3 regions of the Lysinibacillus sp. NPDC092081 genome follow, and region 3 is predicted to be linked to each of the others. Evidence: riboswitches for the same ligand, from Rfam matches in the RefSeq annotation. Region 3 holds a riboswitch; each other region holds the start of a gene.
What was found. Region 3 has a riboswitch for cobalamin ahead of nikA (nickel ABC transporter substrate-binding protein). Riboswitches for the same ligand answer to the same signal wherever they lie in the genome.
Positions count from the first base shown of each region.

Region 1 (2,276 bases), on a different contig from region 3:
CGTTGCGGTTGCGATGCCAATTCTCTCAAAGGTGTTTGTGCGTAAGGAAGGTCGAGTCCATTGAGAAATGCAATAAAAATAGGTGAGCTATTTGCTACAACTGACAATGCCGCAGCCATTGGTGAAAAGCCACAAGATGTTGTGGCTGCTTCAGACAAACTAACGGCATACTTAACGGCACGTGTTACATTTTTAGAGCAGCTTGCTGCAAATGCTTTACCAAGCCATATTTTACTCGCTAATTTTTCAGGGGATGCTGCATGGTCTCGTTATGTGGCAGGCATTCAGCAGGTTTTTGATGAGGCTGGTCTTAGTTGTCCGCCAATAGACGGTAGCACAGAGTCCAATATGCCCACTTTACAATCAGGGTTGTCTGTAACGATGCTTGGTGAGCAACAGAAACGCACAGCAACTAAGCTTGAGCAACTAAGTTGGTACACCTATGGACTGCCACTTGTAGGCAATGAAGTCCTTGCACAGCCTGAAGATGTCGCACAGCTGCAACCCATTTTTCAGGCATGGAATGAGGAAATAGTGCAGCAAATATGGCCAGTTGGATCAAAAGGTCTGCAAGCAGAATTTACCCGACTTTTTGGCAAACAACAGGTCAAAAGTTCATTAGATGTTGAGAAATCGGCTGGTCCATGTGCAGTAGTTTTGCTAGGAATACAGCCAGAAAAAGAGCAGCAAGCACAAAAAAATTTTCCTAGAAATTTTGAAAAACTATGTAAAACTGCATTGTAATTGGGCTTGCTTCGAGAAAATGTAGCACTTTATAACGTGCAAGGGGCAAAACGCCTATTGCAACAATAAACACAATATGTTAGATTTGTTTAGGAGTTAAAACACAATATATAGTATTTTGGACAAGCGGTACCAATATGGTTTAAAAGGGAATTCGGAAAAAGAGTCATCTTAGGCCGAAGCTGTCCCCGCAACTGTAAATGCTGACAAATGATGATTAGGCCACTGTGAAGAACGGGAAGGCCATCGTTTGGAGGAAGCATGAGCCAGGAGACCTGCCGAGTTGTTCAAGACAGCAACACATTCTTCGGGGATTGAGAAGTGGAGGCGAAAGATTTGTTCACTTCTTTGTGTGCATGTCCTTCATTTCCATTTCCGATTTTACAGCGATCACGTAACCGATAAATGTTGCGTGATCGCTTTTTGTGTTGCTGTAGAAGGAAAGGGAGAGAATGTTACATGACAATTCAAATTGAACAGCAAATGACTAAGCTCAAGAAAAGTTACACGGAGGATGAACTCGAAAGTTTTGTAAGGTTATCGGATCGATGGCTACGAAAAAACGACAATGCCACATTTGAAGCATGGGCAGATGCGATGATTTTACAAACGCTTAGCCTCATTGATGAAGAGGAGCCATACTGGACATTTGTCGCAGCTCAAATTTATTTAGAAAAGTTATATGATCAATTTGCAATGCGCCGTGGTGTTTCAGTGAAGGATGTTTATAAAGTTTTCCCAGAACATTTAGCACACTATACAGAAGCTGGTTTGTATCATGAAAGTTTAACAACAAAGTATAGTGAGCAGGAGCTTCAGGAACTCGCTTCTTATTTAGAATCAAGTCGAGATGAGTTGTTTACGTATATTGGCTTAAAAACATTAATGGACCGCTATGTAGTCCGTGACTACACGAAAACACCAGTGGAGCTACCGCAGGAACGATGGATGGTCATTGCGATGACCCTGATGCAGGATGAAACAGAAAATCGTTTAGAAAAAGTACGTGAATCGTATTGGGCGATGAGTAATTTATATATGACTGTTGCCACACCAACATTATCGAATGCTGGTAAAACACATGGACAGCTATCTAGCTGCTTTATCGATACAGTAGATGATAGTTTACAAAGTATTTATGACACGAATACAGATGTCGCAACATTATCGAAGTACGGCGGTGGCATTGGTGTTTATATGGGCAAAATTCGTAGCCGAGGCTCATCTATTAAAGGCTTTAAAGGTGCATCAAGTGGCGTTTTACCATGGATTAAACAACTTAATAATACGGCGGTTTCAGTCGATCAGCTAGGTCAACGACAAGGAGCTATTGCTGTATACCTAGATATTTGGCATAAAGACGTCTTTACGTTTTTAGATTTACGCTTAAACAATGGGGATGAGCGTTTGCGTGCCCATGATATTTTCACAGGGCTGTGCTTACCGGATTTATTTATGGAAACTGTTGAGGCACGTGGGGAGTGGCATTTATTTGACCCACATGAAGTGCGAGAAATCATGGGCTACTCACT
Region 1 is NZ_JBIVRU010000003.1:270,172-272,447, forward strand. It holds gene ACIQLB_RS08610 (ECF transporter S component) at 1-64, shown strand, start outside; gene ACIQLB_RS08615 (hypothetical protein) at 61-744, shown strand; cobalamin riboswitch at 855-1,042, shown strand; gene ACIQLB_RS08620 (ribonucleoside-diphosphate reductase subunit alpha) at 1,204-2,276, shown strand, end outside.
Region 1: it holds a riboswitch for cobalamin, as region 3 does, so the genes downstream of both, ACIQLB_RS08620 (ribonucleoside-diphosphate reductase subunit alpha) here and nikA (nickel ABC transporter substrate-binding protein) in region 3, are expected to answer to the same signal.

Region 2 (2,276 bases), on a different contig from region 3:
ATTTGATGGTTATGATGTGTGTCACAATACGGAAGACATCATTGCACAAATTGGCTACGATAAAAACGCCGACCCCGAGTATACATCCTCTAGTATTTTTTGTACAAAAGGCAAGGGCTACTCCGTTCCTTGGCAAGAAGCAGAAGCAGCTATGCATTGTATTGACTGAATTCATAAAAACAGGACATGATTTTATATCATCGTCCTGTTTATTATGTTTCGTGGGGATTTACTATGCTATTGCGGGTAATCTTGCTTTGCGCGAGTACTTGCTCTCCTTTCGCGGGTATTTACTGTGCATCCGCGGGTATTCTGCCTTTGCGCGGGTATTTACCTTGCTTCCGCGGGTATTTACCCTGCTTTCGCGGGTATTCTTCTTCACCCAGCACGACTATTTTTATAAAGCTTGTACTGTTTTCTATGCTTGTTTAAAAATGCGATATGAAGGTTCCACAACGTGGCTATGGGAAGTAGAAAAATCGATTAAAATCTTGCCAGGTCGGCTTCTCAAAAGTTGCAAATTATCAATTAATTCTAGCAATAGTTCATGACCGTTACCACGTGGATGCCAGTTTAAATGATAATCATTAAGTTCCTTCACAGCTTCTAAAAATTGATGATACTCTCGCTCTACAAAATTAATCAGTTTTTTGTCTTTATGAGCTACCTGTGATAGATCCTCGAAATATGTTTCATAAAAGCGCATTACGATCGAGCACAATAAATCATTGACCCGAGCAGCACTTAATATTGGATTAGGATCTTGGGAAAGTCGCTCTAAATTTGGTTTTGCACGCGTCGAATCTATGCGTGTAATTAAATGATAATGCTCACCATTCACCTCATACACAATTGGATTTGTCGGCATATACATCATAAAACTATTTGTTTTTGTTTTAAGCTGATCTGTTATATCCGCCTTTGCAAAAAGGTGCCCTTTAATATTTTCATTTTGAATCCAAATAATATCTTTGTTATATAAAATTTGCTCAAATAATCGTTCATTACTAATAAGATTGCTAGCTATTAATTGATCAACAAGTGATTCTACAACCATTCTTGTTGTAGCTTTCTTAGTAACTTCAGTGCGTGGCTGCTTACAAATTTTCATATCTAAAGATTGTGGTTGCTGTGCTGTATATACATGAATATTCGTCATACTGCATCCTCTTTTCGTACATATTTTCAAAACGGAAGTCATCAGTAAAAAAAGGATTTCCTATTAACGCGAGGAAATCCTTCATTCTATCTTTTTCGTTCATCATATAATGTCAAACAATGCCCAAATATGAAAGAATTAGCTCGACAGCAAATACCTTCTTTTATCTTGGGCGTTTGACGTACAGTGACGAACAGAGCATTCTGTTTTGTCAACATGCCACCTCCTATTCCTCGTAGGGTTATGGTGTGTACTCATAATAGGCAGGTATCCTGACTCATGATCATCACTACTTTTCCCCTTCCCGTCGTTAAACAGTGGTCTATGAAAAGTCGCTCACATTTACAGTTGCGGGACAGTGTCGGATTTGCACCGACTTCCCATTTAAGTAAATCGCACGCAATTTACACCTATTACTCCACGCTATTCAGTTGTAAAGAAATTGGAAAATACCAGATTTCTTACTATTAATAGTAAAGTACTGTATTTTTAAAGTCAATTGAGGCAGTTAGATATTTTAAAACTACTCACTCAACTTCGGAGCTTTTCGTAATTTAGTTGCTTGCTCAAATGAAAATGCGAGTTTTATTAGAACATCTTCACTAAATGCAGTTCCTGCGAAAGTTATACCAAACGGTCTCCCATTTTCCATATACCCTGCTGGGACGGCAATAGACGGATATCCAGCTTTCGCACTTATTGTCGAACCTATATATGATGGAAAAATAATCGCATCTAATTCATATTTTTTTAATGTATAGTCGATTCCTTGTTCTTGAGAAAAATACAAATCCTCTAGTTTTGCATGTAAATAGTCAGAATCTCTTAACGTGTTCGATAATTTCTCTCTCGATTCCAATTTATCCTGCCCATATTTCAACGACTTTCCTTTTGAACGTTTATTAAATTGAATTAACTCAGAGATAGAATGGACAGGCATGTGAGAAGGTAGATTAACAAGGAAATTATTTAAACTATGCTTTAATTCATATTGCGGTACTCCCCATTTCCAGTCTCTATGAAAAGAAGGGATTTCGATTCCTTCTATAATTTCGGCTCCTTGCTCTCTTAAAACCTGAATGGCATTATTAAAAAGTGTTTCATCATATTCCCCTGA
Region 2 is NZ_JBIVRU010000012.1:52,434-54,709, forward strand. It holds gene ACIQLB_RS16735 (GTP-binding protein) at 1-169, shown strand, start outside; gene ACIQLB_RS16740 (hypothetical protein) at 419-1,159, opposite strand; cobalamin riboswitch at 1,405-1,588, opposite strand; gene ACIQLB_RS16745 (amidase family protein) at 1,683-2,276, opposite strand, start outside.
Region 2: it holds a riboswitch for cobalamin, as region 3 does, so the genes downstream of both, ACIQLB_RS16740 (hypothetical protein) here and nikA (nickel ABC transporter substrate-binding protein) in region 3, are expected to answer to the same signal.

Region 3 (2,276 bases):
GTGATAGATGCGATTGAAAGACAAATGGCCCATTATTCACAACATGTCGGTCAAATCGTTTACATCGCTAAGCAAATAAAGGGCTCTGAGTGGCAAACAATAAGTATTCCAAAGGGACAATCTCAACTTTTCACAGAATCAATGTTAAAAAAACATCAACGATAGAAGTGTAGCCATCTCACTAGTGTGTGAATGGCTTTTTTTGTGGAATATACATAAATACCTTTGTTTAAAAATCGCAAAACTTTATTATATTCAGAAAATAAAATTGACGTGTGTCTTTGAAGCGTGTTATGTTTAGTACTAAATTTAATAATTACCATTACAAGTTTTAGGTGAAAAATAATTTTTCGCTTAATTAAAAGGAAAATGGGTGTAAATCCCATGCTGTCCCGCAGCTGTAAATGAGGAGTTTTGTTTCAAAAAAACCACTGAGTAAGTACTTGGGAAGGTGAAGCAAAATGAAGATTCATAAGCCAGAATGCCTGCTTGTAGTAAGATTCATTGTAGAGCTACGAAAGATAGGGAGATGGATGGGAAGGCTTTTACTGATGAGTTTTTCTATCCTTATTCATATTTGAATAAGGATTTTTTTATGGCTTTTTCCAAACTTAGTAGTTTACATCAAAGTGAGGTGCGAATAAAGAGAGAACATAGTTTATATGTACTTAAGACAAAAACAACTTTGAAACCTCGTACAAATTGTTTGGTTAGCGGCGCAATTCACACTTTTAGCGGCGTTCTTTAATTGGTTAGCGGCGGAATTTCGGGTTTTAGCGGGGTTCCCCGAATGCTATGGGTGGAGAAGTACAATAATTCAATCTTTCTAGCACAAATAAATAGACAGGAGCAATATTAATGTTATTCAAAAAGAAATTATTACCTTTCATGCTATTACTGATGTTAACCATTTTAGCAGGGTGTTCAAGCTCGAATGAAGGTAATGGAAGTACAACAAAAGATAACGAAGGAAAAATGATAACAATTGGCTGGCCGCTAGATATAGGGCCTTTAAATCCGCATACCTATTTACCAAACCAAATGACTGCACAAGCAATGGTGTATGAATCATTGGTAGAATATAACGATGATGGGACAATATCGCCGAAATTAGCAGAGAGATGGGAAATCTCCGACGATAAAAAAACTTACATATTTCATCTTAGAAAAGATGTCAAATACTCTGATGGGACAGCCTTTAATGCAGATAATGTCATTCGTAATTTTAAAGCAGTTTTAGCAGATCGTGAAACACATTCCTGGATGGGAATGGTGAATCATATTGTAGATGTTGTGAAAGCAGATGACTATACTATTCGATTACAGTTAGATGAACCATATTACCCCGTATTAAATGAACTGGCATTTGTTCGACCATTTCGCTTCTTAGGGGATAACGGATTCCCTGAAGGAGATGCAACTAAGAAAGGTATAAAAGCTCCGATTGGTACGGGTTCATGGGTATTAACCGAATACAAAAAAGATCAATACGCTATTTTTAGCCGCAACGAACATTATTGGGGTGAAAAGCCACTGGTAGACAAAGTAAAAGTGAAAATTATTCCTGATTCAGAATCTATGTCACTGGCATTTGAAAATGAAGAATTAGATTTAATTTATGGTCGCGGCATTATTAGCTTAGATAACTATACTTTCTTAAAAGATAGTGGTAAATACAAAACGGCTACATCTGAACCTTTATCTACACGTGCATTACTGTTTAACACACAATCTGGTCCTTTAGCAGAATTAAAAGTACGTCAGGCTATTCAATTCGCTATTAATAAAGAACAAATGGTTGAAAGTATTACCCATGGTACAGAAAAAGTTGCCAATACACTGTTTTGGGATGCTATTCCTTATGCCAACATTGATTTAAAACCAATCCTATTCAATCCAGAAAAAGCCAAGCAGTTATTAGATGAAGCAGGTTGGACTTTACAAAAAGGTGATAAAATCCGTTCCAAAAATGGGCAACCTCTTACATTAGATTTAATCTATATTGCAACAGATGCCATCCAAAAACCTATGGCAGAATTAATGCAAGGAGAATTAGCAAAAATAGGCGTCCAATTAAACCTTGAAGGCGCTGATGTTATGGTAGGGCTCCAAAAATTGATGGACAATCAAGTAGATATTAACTTCTGGCGTACAAACGGTCCGCCAACAGACCCACACAGCTTCGCAAATGAATCAGCAACACCGAATGCCAATGGCGTTTATGAGGCGAAATTAGGCCTAGATAACGCAGTACAAATTGACGACAAAATACATCA
Region 3 is NZ_JBIVRU010000018.1:43,161-45,436, forward strand. It holds gene ACIQLB_RS19930 (DUF1572 family protein) at 1-165, shown strand, start outside; cobalamin riboswitch at 310-507, shown strand; gene nikA (nickel ABC transporter substrate-binding protein) at 859-2,276, shown strand, end outside.